Regions from separate parts of the Gorillibacterium sp. CAU 1737 genome, predicted to be linked through region 2. Evidence: riboswitches for the same ligand, from Rfam matches in the RefSeq annotation. Region 2 holds a riboswitch; the other holds the start of a gene.

Region 1 (6,573 bases), on a different contig from region 2:
ACCACGATGATGAAGATCTCGTTCGACGTGATGTTAAGCAGGCGGTTTAGCACCGGCGGCCCAAAGCGGGCGATCACGAAGAACAGCAGCATGTATCCAACGGAGATGGCAACCGAGACGAGCACGCCTCCGACGGAGGTCGCTCCCCCGAGCAGAAGCCCGGACATCACCGAAAGGAATACCGCAAGAAAGATATCATCGAACAAAATCATGCCCAGGATCAATTCCGTCTCCGCGTTGCCGGTACGCCTAAGATCGACGAGAACCTTGGCCACGATCGCGGTGGACGAGACTGACATCATCCCGGCGATGATCAGCATTTCGTTAAACGGGAATCCGGCAAGATAGGCAAACCCGATGCCGAGACCAAAGTTGAGCAGCACGTACACACTGCCGCCAAACACGATGTTACGTCCTGATTTTATCAGCTTCGACACAGAGAATTCCAGCCCCAAATAAAACAGCAGGAACAATACTCCGATTCGGCCTAGAAATTCGATGAACGGCTGGCTCTCGATAAACCGAAAGTCAAAGATCCCGATCTTGGGCGCATGCGGCCCAACCACCATTCCAAGGACGATCAAAAATGGAATAATGGAAAATTTCAGTTTGTTGGCTAGCAAGGAAGCAAGCGCGACCAGGAGCAGGGCCGTTCCTACTTCAAACACCAAGTGATCCATAGAATCCCTCCCTCTTCTCTTTGTTTTATACATCTATTATACAGATAAATAAGCAAAAAACAAAACATTAACGAGAAAATGTTTGATTCTACGATTTTTTTTGCTCATTTTATTCATTTTTCCCGGTATACCACGAAAAATCGGGATGATCTCGCTTGATTCGGGATTCGTTCTCCAAGAGGAAATTGGAAACGGAAACTTTACAAAGGAAAAAGATGTGTTATAGTGGGGCTAACATCACTAGGGGGGCCAATAGGCTGAGATGGAGCAATGGAGCTCCGGACCCTTGGAACCTGAACTGGATCATACCAGCGGAGGGAAGTGAGTGGACCGGATCTGTCGCCTGTCTAACCTTTTATGATTCTATGGCGAATTCCCGACCCGTTCGTTTCCCTCTTGGGACCGAACGGGTCTTTTTTGTGCTCAAAGCTCCATCCTCATCGCGGCTGTTCCCCTCTTTGGAGAAAGGAGTCATCTTGTTGTCTCAAATGCTTGACGTCCATCGGATTTCCTATTCCTTTCAACCCGGAACAATACCGCCCGTTCTGTCGGAGCTATCCTTCTCCCTGCAGGCCGGGGATTTTGTCTCCTTGATCGGCCCGAGCGGAGCGGGCAAGAGCACCTTGTTCAAGCTTATTGCCGGACTGTTGGAGCCGGATGCGGGTGAGCTTTCCCTGTACGAAGCAGGCCCGGTTCCAGCAAAAGAGAGGCTCCGACATATCGGCTACATGCCGCAGAAGGATCTGCTGCTGCCTTGGAGAACCATCCTCGCCAACTGCCTGCTTCCCGGGGAGCTGGAGGCCAATCACGCATCCGCTTACTCTCCCGACCGCGTCCTGGCTCTGCTGGAGCGGTTTGGGCTCGGGACCGAGCGGGACTCCTACCCGGAGGAGCTGTCCGGCGGGATGCGGCAGCGCGCAGCCTTCCTGCGAACGGTCGCCACCGGTCGGCCTCTGCTCCTCCTCGACGAGCCATTCGGCGCACTCGATGCCTTGACCAAACAGGACATGCACCGCTGGCTGCTCTCCCTCTGGTCAGAGCTTGGGGTGACCGTGCTCTTCATCACGCACGACCTGGAGGAGGCACTTCTGCTCAGCGACCGTATCCTGATCCTAAACGGGAACGAGGGAGGGCTTAGCGAGACGGAGGTTCCGCTCGCTCGTCCCCGTTCCCCCGATGACCGGTTCACACCGGAATTCGTGAAGCTGCGGGAAGAGCTGGAGAGGCGGTTGCGTCCATGAGAACTCGACTGACACGAGGCACACGGACGACTCGACCTGTTCGACCAGCGCGAACATCCTGCTCTCCTCACCCATCCGGCCTTCGGAAAAGCGGCATGCGCATGCGCGTTGAAGCATACGGCCCCTTTCTAATCCTGGCAGCCTTGCTTGCCGCCGTGTGGGAGCTCGCAGCGCACCTGAATGCCGTGCCCGCTTACATCCTGCCCTCACCGTCCGCCATTCTTCGAGCACTCTTTGAGAACCGCCGCCTGCTGCTCGCCACCCACCTTCCGGTTACGGTGAACGAGGTGGTGATCGGGCTCGCACTCTCCACCGTCGGCGGAACCTTGCTTGCAGCCGGCATGAAGGCATGGCGGCCGCTGGAGCGTGCGCTCTACCCGATGCTCGTCATCAGCCAGACGCTGCCGCTCATCACCCTTGCCCCGGTCTTCATCCTCTGGTTCGGCTACTCGCTTGCAGGCAAGGTAGCGATTGCGGTCCTTACCGCCTTCTTCCCCATCGTCGTAGGAGCGTACGACGGGCTGTCGCGGGATTGCTCCGCCTACGTCGAGCTTCTGCGCGCCATGGGGGCGACTCGCCGTGAAATTTTCCTTAAGGTCCGCGTTCCATTCGCCTTGCCCGCGTACTTCTCCGGACTGAAGCTAGCCGCCGTCTATTCGGTAGTTGGCGCGACCATCGGGGAATGGCTCGGGGGCAGTGCCGGACTCGGGTATTACAGCCGCCGCATGTCGGCCAACCTGCACACCGCAGAGATGTTCGCTGCTGTCCTGCTGCTGTCCGTCCTCGGCATTCTCGGCTTTTCGCTCATTGCCCGCTTGGAAACCAAATTCGTCAACAGGAGGAACCTGAAATGATTCGTCGCACTCATCCTTTTTTCCCAAGAGCACTCGTGATCGCCCTTGTGCTGGTGTTCATCACCGGCTGTTCCATGGGCAATAGCAAGAAAGACGCGGCATCCAAAGCCGATGAACTCACGCTCATGCTGGACTGGTACCCGAACGCCGTGCATTCTTTCCTCTATGTAGCAGAGGAGAAGGGTATTTTCGCCAAGCACAACTTGAAGGTCAAACTGGAGATGCCCTCCGACACGAACGATGCCCTCAAGCTCGCAGCCGCAGGAAAAATCGATCTTGCCCTGAGCTACCAGCCGCAGGTGCTTCTGGCACGGGCGGAAGGCATCTCCGTCAAAGCCATCGCATCCGTTGTCCGCCATCCGCTGAACCACCTGATGGTGCTTGAAAACAGCGGCATCACCCGCCCTCGGGAGCTGGAAGGCAAGACCGTCGGTTTCTCCTCCATCCCACTCTATGAAGCGATGGTGAAGACGATGGTCAAAGCCGATGGGGGCGATCCCGGCAAGGTTACCCTTACGGACGTCGGCTTCAGCCTCATTCCGGCGCTCGCCACCAAGCAGACGGATGCCATCATGGGGGGCTTTGTCAATCACGAGAAGCTTCTTCTGGAAAAGGAAGGCCACCCGGTGAGCGCAATCGACCCGACGCAGTACGGGGTCCCCGATTACAGCGAGCTCGTGCTTCTGGCGAGCGATAACACCGTAACCAGCAAAAAGGATGCCCTCACTCGCCTTCTCGCCGCGCTGCAGGAAGCCCAGAAGGAAGTAGAGAGCAACCCTGGGGCTGCGCTCGATATCCTGCTGAAGCACGAAGACCAATCCTCTCCCCTGGACAAAGAGATCGAGGAAAAGAGCTTGGAGCTCCTTCTTCCGCTTATGACGGAGAAAAGCGCCCCCTTCGGCGCCCAGGATCCAGCCTCCTGGGAAGCCGTCCACCGCTGGCTCAGCGAGAACCAGCTCATCCCCGACAGCCTGCAAGCGAAGGATGCTTATACCCAGCTCTAACCAGAGCGTGTTTGCAGACACGCTCCAACTCACATCCCAAGGAGGAATCATCCATGAGTTATCTTGCCAAAATCCGCCAGGTTCATCCGCTCGTTCACAACATTACCAATATCGTCGTAGCGAACTTCTCCGCCAACGGTCTGCTCGCGCTTGGGGCCTCGCCGTTCATGGCGAGCGCAGTCGAGGAGGTCGCCGACGTCGCCCGCATCGCAGGGACCGTCGTGCTCAACATGGGCACGCTGGACAAAGCCTCCGTCGAGGCGATGCAGATCGCCGGACGTTCTGCCAATGAGCATGGCGTGCCCGTTGTCTTCGACCCGGTGGGAGCCGGCGCAACGCCGTACCGCACCGAGGTCGCCCGCACGCTGGCGCGCTCCATGAAGCTGGCCGCCATCCGCGGCAATGTCGCGGAGATCGCCAATGTCATCGGCGAGCCGTGGGAGATCAAGGGCGTCGATGCCGGCTCAGGCAGCGGGGATGTGCGGGCATTGGCGGCACGCGCTGCCAAGGAGTTGGGCACGGTCGTGGTCATTACCGGAGCAGAGGATGTCGTCTCCGATGGAGATCGAATCGTCGTCGCCGTGAACGGCCATCCGATCCTCACCCGCGTCACCGGGACCGGCTGCCTGATCAGCGCCGTCGTCGGGGCCTTCCTCGCGGTCGGACAGGACGACCCCGTTGAAGCAGCGCTGGAGGCGGTTACTTATTATGGCGTAGCGGCAGAGCAAGCTTACGCGAGCTTGGCAGAAGACGCGCCGGGCAGCTTCCAGATCGAATTCCTGAACCAGCTCGCGCAGGTCACCCCGGAACAGGTGCAAGAGCAGGGGAGGATCCTCCGATGAGGCCGGTCAAGGCCCTCACCATCGCCGGATCAGACAGCGGGGGCGGCGCCGGCATCCAGGCCGACTTGAAGACCTTTCAAGAGCTCGGCGTCTACGGCATGAGCGCCCTCACGGCGGTCACAGCCCAGAACACATTAGGCGTTCAGGGGGTTTACCCGCTGGATGCGGGGGCTGTCGCCCAGCAGCTCGATTCGATCGGGGAAGACCTGACGCCGGATGCCCTCAAAACCGGCATGCTCTTTAGCAGCGAGCTCATCCGTGTTGTGGCAGCCAAGATCCGTCACTACGGGTGGACGAATCTCGTCATCGACCCTGTGATGGTGGCGAAGGGCGGCTCTCCCCTTCTCCTCGAAGAAGCGGTCGCCGCTCTCCGGTCCGAGCTGCTGCCACTGGCCGAGGTTGTCACGCCGAACCTGCCGGAAGCCGAGATCTTGACCGGCCTTCCCATCCGTTCTCTGGCCGACAAAGAGGAGGCTGCTCGGCAACTGATCGGCCTCGGGGCACACTGCGCCGTCATCAAGGGCGGTCACGATCAGGCGGGGGATCGGACCGTCGACCTTCTCTACGACGGCCGCTCCTTCGACTACCTGGAGGCGCCGCGCATTTTAACCCCGCACACGCACGGAACCGGCTGTACCTTCTCCGCTGCCATCACCTCCGGGCTCGCATGCGGCATGCCGTTATCTTCCGCTGTTCGGCAGGCGAAAGCGTTCATCCAAGCTGCGATTGAGGATGGCTTGGGCATTGGAGGGGGCCACGGCCCCACCAACCACTTCGCCTACCAGCGAAGGCTTCGAAGGGAAATGGGCGGATTGAAAGTGGATCCCGATAAGATGCGCCGCTTGCTCGGTGTCTACTTCATCATGGGGAGCCCCAACACCGGCGGCCGGTCACCCGAGGAGGTTCTGCGAGAAGCCATCGCAGGAGGGGCCACGCTCTTTCAATTCCGCGAGAAGGGTCCAGGCGCGCTAGTGGGAAGCGACAAGCGCGATCTTGCCGCCCGCCTCCAAGGGATCTGCCGTGAAGCGGGCGTGCCCTTTCTCGTGAACGACGATGTGCCCCTCGCAGCCGAGCTTGGCGCCGACGGGGTCCATGTCGGCCAAAGCGACGAGCCGGCCGCCGCCATCCGCGCCGTCCTCGGCCTGGACAAAATCATCGGCGTATCGGCGCATACGCTTGCCGAAGCAAGACAAGCCATCCGGGACGGCGCGGATTACATCGGCGTCGGGCCGGTCTTCCCGACGTCATCCAAGGACGACGCCGAGGAAGCTTGCGGACCCGAAAGGATCGCGGAGCTGCGCGCCGCCGGTATCCGCCTGCCCCTCGTGGCGATCGGCGGCTTGACGCACGAGAACGGGGCCCGCGTCCTGGCGGCCGGCGCCGACGGCCTGTCCGTCATCTCCGCCATCGCCGGTGCGGCGGATGTGCGCGCCTCCGCTGCTGCCTTCGCCGCACTTCTCCGCTGATACAACAAAACTCCAGCCCTCTTTAGGGACTGGAGTTTTGTTCTTTATGACGGCGGGAGTGAGGAACGCACCCTGTATCATGCTGTGCAGCAGACTTCAGGCACCGTACCGCCATCCCGCTCCTTAAGCATCCGGCTCAATGTGCGTATGCACATGCTCGATCTGATGCGTGTCGTACAGGCGCCTTTCCACCACTTCCGTGATGTCGTGACTTTCCCCAACAGTCAGCTCCCGGGATACTTCCAGCGTCACATCCACCAGCGTGCTGTTGCCGTGAATCCGTGCCTTCAAGTCCTTGACGGAGAGGACACCGGGCGTTTCTTGAATCGTGGTGCGAATGCGAGACAGCTCGCGCTCGTCAAATCCGTCGGTCAAGCTGTGCGTTGCATCTCGGAAAATGTCCCAAGCCGTCTTGCAGATGACGACAGCGACGACAATGGCGGCGACCGGGTCCAGCCAGGGCAGTCCGAATCGAGAGCCGACGAT
Region 2 (6,573 bases):
GCGCGCAAGAGACTACAAGCTTTTGACGGTTCCTGAGCTCCTGCACCTTCCCCCTGCCTTATGATCAGCTTGGAGTGGTAAAATGACTAAATCGTGATAGAATAGATGGGGTCTGTTTTCTTCAGACGAATTTGATGGATGTCGCAAAGGAATACGTTATCTCATGGTAAGAATGGAACGTTATCGCTTAAGACTCCTCATCCTGGTAACGGTGCTGTCCGGGATGAGCCAAGGGCTGCTTTTGCCCATGCTCACTCTTCTGCAGGCAAAAGCAGGAGTCGCCTCGGGCTTGAACGGACTAAGCGCAGCCGCCATGTACCTTGGCACTTCAGCCGCCATGTTTTTTGTGGAGGCGCCCTTGTGTCGGTTCGGCTACAAGCCGGTCATCGCAGCGGGTCTCCTCGTCGTAGGAGGTGCCGCGCTGCTGTTTCCATTATGGAGTCCGATTTGGTTTTGGAGTCTCCTGAGAATCCTGATCGGGGTCGGAGACAGCTCCCTGCACTATTGCACTCAGCTGTGGATCATCGCCAGCAGCCCCCCCGGCCAGCGAGGCAAGCGGATTGCGCTGTACGGAATGGCGTACGCGATCGGCTTCAGCATCGGACCGAGCGGGATGCATCTGGCTCGTTTGTCTACCTGGCTCCCGTTCTACGCAATCAGCGCACTTTTGGTCATCTGCTTTCTTCTCTTGCTCCGCATGCAAAATGCTTTTCCGGGTGAGGAGAGGGAAGAAGAGGAGAACGAGAGGGAGAAGAAACTGGAAGGAGCGCCGGCTCCCCGGAACCGCTATATTCAAGCGATTGGCATCGGGTGGTTTGCTCTTCTGCCTTCCCTGCTCTACGGCTATATGGAGTCGAGCATGAACAGCAACTTCCCTTTGTACGGGCTTAAGCTCGGCTTGTCGGATGCCTGGATTGCTACCCTGCTGCCGGCAATCGGCCTGGGCAGCCTCGTTCTGCAAATTCCGCTCGGCGCGCTCAGTGATCGCGGGAACCGCAAGCTTGTTCTGATGATTGCTGGTTTCTTAGGTGCCTGTGCCTTCCTTGCCATACCGTCCACCGAGAACCCATGGGTCCTTCTGATCCTGCTGGGCCTTGCCGGAGGGCTGGTCGGCTCGTTCTTCTCCCTCGGGCTCGCTTATCTGGCAGATCTATTGCCGAGGCGCCTGCTCCCGGCCGGTAATGCGATCGCTTCCTTGAACTTCAGCATCGGTTCCTTGATGGGGCCGAGCGCAGGAGGCTTCGGCATGCAATACCTTGCTCCCGGTTCCATGTTTGCTTTTATCGGAGGGGGATTCCTGCTGTTTTCCCTACTTGGTTGCGTGCACCGGTCCAAGAACCCCTCTCCACATTCCGTACACTCCATGAAAGAAGGTATGTAAATCCATGGTTGATCCCCGTTTAACCCAATTAGCAGAAGGTCTTGTCCAATACTCCATTCAAGCCAAGCCAGGCGAGCATGTGCTCATCGAAGCGACCGGCATCGAGCCGGCTCTCGTTCGGGAGCTTGTGAAGGCCGTACATGCTAAGGGCGCGCATCCCCATGTCAATCTTCGCGACCCGAAGATCACCCGCGCCTTGCTGTTCGATGCGAACGAAGAGCAGATCAAAGCCTGGGCGGCCATCGACAATCACCAAATGGAGCAGATGCAAGCGTACATAGGGGTTCGAGGCGGCGATAACATTACCGAGCTGTCGGATGTTCCGGCTGACAAGCTGAAGCTACACTCCGCTCTCTACATGCAGCCGGTTCACTTTGAAACCCGGATCAAGAAAACAAGATGGGTTGTTCTTCGGTACCCGTCGCCGTCGATGGCGCAGCTGTCGGGCATGAGTACAGAAGCGTTCGAGGACTTCTATTTCAAGGTATGCCTGCTGGACTACGGCAAAATGTCCAAGGCCATGGACCCGCTTAAGGCGTTGATGGACCGCACCGATAAGGTGCAACTGAAGGGGCCGGGCACAGATTTGACCTTCTCGATCAAAGGGGTCGGTGCCATCAAGTGCTCCGGAGAAATGAACATTCCAGACGGAGAGGTCTACACTGCTCCGGTGCGCAACAGTGTGAACGGGGTTATTACGCACAATGCGCCTACTCCTTACAACGGCTTTACCTTCGAGAACGTTCGCCTGGAGTTCAAGGATGGCAAGATCATTCATGCGACGGCGAATGATACGGAACGCTTGAACAAAATTCTCGATACCGATGAAGGTGCCCGGTACGTAGGAGAGTTCGCCATCGGAGTCAATCCGTTTATCCGCGAGCCCATGAAGGATATTTTGTTCGACGAGAAAATCGACGGCAGCTTCCACTTTACGCCGGGCGCTTGCTACGACGATGCCTACAATGGAAACCATTCTTCGGTTCACTGGGACATGGTCTCCATTCAGCGCCCGGAGTACGGCGGAGGCGAGATCTGGTTTGATGACAAGCTGATTCGCAAGGACGGCCGTTTCGTGATTCCCGAACTCGAAGTGTTGAACCCGGAGAATTTGAAATAAGCTCGAAAGCAAAATACAAGCGCATGGATAATATGTAAAATTATACCGAACGGTCACTTGTTAGGAAATTTTTGGTCGAGTATAATGGGGTTGTACTACCAAACTTCATATAAGGGGTTGACATTCCAATGTTGAACTATTTCATCTCGTTGCTTGCTATCATTTGGGGGCCGTAAAAAAGAAGAATCAGGCATTTATGCCTGATTCTTTACTTTTCTCTATAAAAAGAGAATGGAATCTGCGATAATAAGAAAAAATCAATTTCCCTTAAAAAGAGGCGCTATGAAAGATAATAACAAACTCACCAATACCCTTTATGTTATTGGGATTGCGGGAATCATACACTTCATCTACTACTTGGCCTTGGACGGCGATTGGAAGCTGATCGTTCCTTTTGTTGTGCTTGCCAGCTTCGCTCAGCTTGTTCCCATTGTGCTGTCGGGAAGTGCTGCCTTCGTCGGAAATGGCATTATCAATTTGTTCCTTTTAATCGAATACGGAATTGGAGCCAGCTTGATCGCTATCATCAGCGGGTTGTTAACCTTCTTTGTGGTGTATTCTCCAAATAAGCGGAAGATCAATTGGTTTCGGTTTATTTGCAACATCGGGATGTTTTATATTTCCGTAACCATCAGCTATTATGCGACTTTTTATATCCCTGATCCATACCGAATTCTGCACGCTATCCTATGTTACACCGTCTATGAGCTGAGCAGCGTCGGGTTTAATTGGGCAATAGAGAGGTCGTTGAAGATCCCGAACAGACGATTCCAATTTAAGAGCTTTATCAAATTATTGCTGCCGTTCTTCTTGGGAATGACCATGTTTCTTAAGATTATCATGCAGCAACTCTATTTCAATCAGTTGGTTGAAATTGCGTTTGCCATCATCATCCTGATGATCATTAATCGCTACACGAATACCTTGAACAAGCAGAACCGCTTGCTGGAAGAAAGCAATCAGCGATACAAGTCATTGTTTGAACAAAATCCCGATCTGGTGTTTACCCTCGATAACGAACACCGGCTAACAAGCGCGAATCCGATGCTGGAAACCATTCTGGGCTATAAGGAATCCGAGGTTTTGGACAAGCCCTTTGACCAGGCTTTACATATTCTCGAGCTGGACCGATTTCAAGAGAAAATCATGCAGATGCAGAGTGGAATTCCCCAGCATTTCCCGTTAACCATCTATCACAAGAACGGGATGCTGCGCGAATTTGACATCACAAGCGGCCCTACCATCGTCGACAACGTAGTCGTTGGTGGATACGGCATCGCCAAGGATCGCACAGCGGACAAGGAAGCGGAACGCATCATCCATCGCATGGCTTACTTTGATTCCGTTACCGGCTTGCCCAATCGCGCTTACTTCTACAAGAAGCTGAGCGAACTCATCCAAACAGCGGAGGAAACCGGCGGCGGCTTCGGCATGCTCTATCTCGACCTGGATCAATTTAAGAATATTAATGATACACAAGGTCACCTGAGTGGAGACAATCTGCTCGTTCAGGTCTCGCGGCGGCTGCTCGAAACCGTCCAGAGTGCAAGCTTCATTTCCCGCTTGGGCGGGGACGAGTTTACCGTCTTGCTTTCACACGTTAAAGGACCGGAGGATTGCAACCGGGTGGCGCGCATGATCCGACAAGCGCTCTCCTCGCCGTTCGTGCTTAACGGGCAGGATGTGTACATCACCACCAGCATCGGCATCAGCCTGTTTCCCGACAGCGGCACCGATTCGCAGACACTCGTCAAGAACGCGGATGCCGCCATGTACAAAGCGAAGGATTCGGGAGGCGACAGTTACTGCCTCTACAGCGCGGAGCTTCAGAAAGCCATCGAGGATCGCTTGACGCTGCAGACCAATCTCCGAAAAGCCCTCGAGAAAAAGGAATTCAAGCTGGTTTATCAGCCTCAGCTCGACTTGAATGCAGGAGCCATCATTGGAGTGGAAGCCCTCATCCGTTGGGATAGCCCGGAGCTGGGAGAGGTACCGCCAACCCGCTTTATCCCCGAAGCGGAGCGGTGCATGCTCATCATTCCAATCGGGGAATGGGTGCTGAGAGAGGCGTGCCGGCAGAGTGTCGAATGGCAAAAGCTCGGCTACCCGCCGATTTCGATGTCGGTCAACCTTTCCTCCGTTCAGTTCCAGGGTGATGATATCGTGAACACCGTCCGCACGGTCTTGTATGAGACCGGGCTATCCCCTCGATACCTGGAGCTGGAGATCACCGAAGGCATTTTGCTGCAGAACACGAACCGTACCATGCGCATTCTGCGGGAGCTGAAGGACCTCGGCGTGCGGATTTCCATCGATGACTTTGGGATCGGCTATTCGTCCCTGAGCTACCTGAAGCATTTCCCCTTCGATACGCTCAAAATTGATCGTTCGTTCATTCAGGAGATGATGCGGGAGCAAAAGGATCGCTTGATTATCGGGACGCTGATCCATTTGGCTCATAACCTGGAGATGAAGGTGGTAGCCGAAGGCGTCGAGACGGAGGAGCAGATGGAATCCCTTACATCATGGAGCTGCGATCTGGCACAGGGCTACTTCATCAGTCGCCCCTTGTCTCCGTCCCATCTGGAAGAAGGCTTGTGGATCAACAAATCCATGCTTGCCTAAAGCTTCATTCAAACACTTGCATCTTTCTTCAAAAAGAGCTATGGTAGAATCATTCCATTTTACAATCTCATAAGCCACCGGGAGCTTGAGTTCGTCAGGCTGAGATTGCGACCGCATGTCGCTGACCGGAAATCTGATCTGGGTAATGCCAGCGTAGAGAATAGCAGGGGTACGCAAACCGTCCGGTTATTCCGCACGGTTTTTTTGTGCGAATTATCGGAAGGAAAGAGCGGCCAAGCCCTTGCCGGCGTTGTTTTTCGAATGCCCCTCGACGCCCAAGCTTCATCACCATCAGAGGGAACGGTTGAGAGAGATCGAGAGGGAGAGGGGTAATTTCTATGTCAAAAAGAATCATGACCACCGCTGCTGCAGGTTTAGCGCTCATGGTGGCGCTGTCCGCATGCGGAGCCAAGGACGATGCCGGTTCATCTTCGGCAAGTCAGAAGCCGCTTAAGGAGATCAAGGTCGTCTTGGACTGGACTCCGAACACCAACCACACGGGCTTATACGTTGCGAAAGAGAAGGGTTACTATCAAGAGCAAGGCCTTGACGTGAAGATCATTCAACCGGGAGAAGCAGGGGCCGACAGCATGGTGGCTTCGGGGGAAGTTCCGTTTGGCATCGGCTATCAAGAGGGTTTGACGTATGCCCGTACGGAAGGCATCCCGCTGGTGTCCCTGGCGGCAGTCATTCAGCACAACACCTCCGGCTTTGCTGCTCCGGTATCCAAGAACATCAAATCTCCGAAGGATTTTGCCGGGAAGACGTACGGCGGCTTCGGCGGCCCGTCTGAAACCGCCATTTTGGAGACACTGATGAAGGCGGACGGCGCAGACCCGAGCTCGGTCAAGGTGATCAACATCGGCTCCGCCGACTATTTTACGGCAGTGAAGCGGGATGTTGATTTTTCCTGGATCTACTATGGCTGGACCGGTGTTGAAGCCGAGCTTCGGAATGAACCGATCGATATGATCTACATGAAGGATTTCTCGCCGCAGCTCGACTATTACACGCCGCTTCTCCTCACCAACGAGAAGATGATCAAGGAAAACCCGGAGACGGTTAAGGCGTTTATGGCGGCTACGGCGAAGGGATATGACTATGCTATCGCCCATCCGGAAGATGCGGCTGAGCAATTGCTCAAGGGAGCGCCGGACCTCGACGAGAAGCTGGTTAAGGCGAGCCAGGCATGGATCAGCAAGCAATACCAGGCGGATGCCTCGCAATGGGGAATTCAGAAGCTGGACGTCTATAAGGGCTATGCCGACTGGATGACGGAGCATAAGATTCTAGAGAAGCCATTTGATCCCGCGGCAGCCTTCACGAACGACTTCCTGCCCGGTCAAGGAAAGGGGAACTAACGCATGGCAGATACGTTGTTATCCATTCAAATCATTCCGAAGACCCCGAACGGGGAAGATGTGATCCCTTACGTGGATCGAGCCAT

The links. A riboswitch is a leader RNA that binds a small molecule or an ion and turns the genes downstream of it on or off. The one in region 2 is predicted to bind thiamine pyrophosphate.
Region 1: linked by a shared signal. The riboswitch ahead of AAFN83_RS13320 (ABC transporter ATP-binding protein) and the one ahead of AAFN83_RS04090 (ABC transporter substrate-binding protein) in region 2 are both predicted to bind thiamine pyrophosphate.

What each region holds. Positions count from the first base shown of each region.
Region 1 covers NZ_JBDQQO010000005.1:356,637-363,209, reverse strand. The annotation lists gene AAFN83_RS13325 (cation:proton antiporter) at 1-680, opposite strand, end outside; TPP riboswitch at 913-1,017, shown strand; gene AAFN83_RS13320 (ABC transporter ATP-binding protein) at 1,169-1,921, shown strand; gene AAFN83_RS13315 (ABC transporter permease) at 2,023-2,775, shown strand; gene AAFN83_RS13310 (ABC transporter substrate-binding protein) at 2,772-3,779, shown strand; gene thiM (hydroxyethylthiazole kinase) at 3,833-4,621, shown strand; partial or broken gene thiD (bifunctional hydroxymethylpyrimidine kinase/phosphomethylpyrimidine kinase) at 4,618-5,418, shown strand; gene thiE (thiamine phosphate synthase) at 5,425-6,087, shown strand; gene AAFN83_RS13290 (cation diffusion facilitator family transporter) at 6,211-6,573, opposite strand, start outside.
Region 2 covers NZ_JBDQQO010000001.1:878,620-885,192, forward strand. The annotation lists gene AAFN83_RS04070 (polysaccharide deacetylase family protein) at 1-64, shown strand, start outside; gene AAFN83_RS04075 (MFS transporter) at 164-1,381, shown strand; gene AAFN83_RS04080 (aminopeptidase) at 1,386-2,501, shown strand; gene AAFN83_RS04085 (putative bifunctional diguanylate cyclase/phosphodiesterase) at 2,784-5,126, shown strand; TPP riboswitch at 5,194-5,304, shown strand; gene AAFN83_RS04090 (ABC transporter substrate-binding protein) at 5,465-6,487, shown strand; gene AAFN83_RS04095 (thiamine-binding protein) at 6,491-6,573, shown strand, end outside.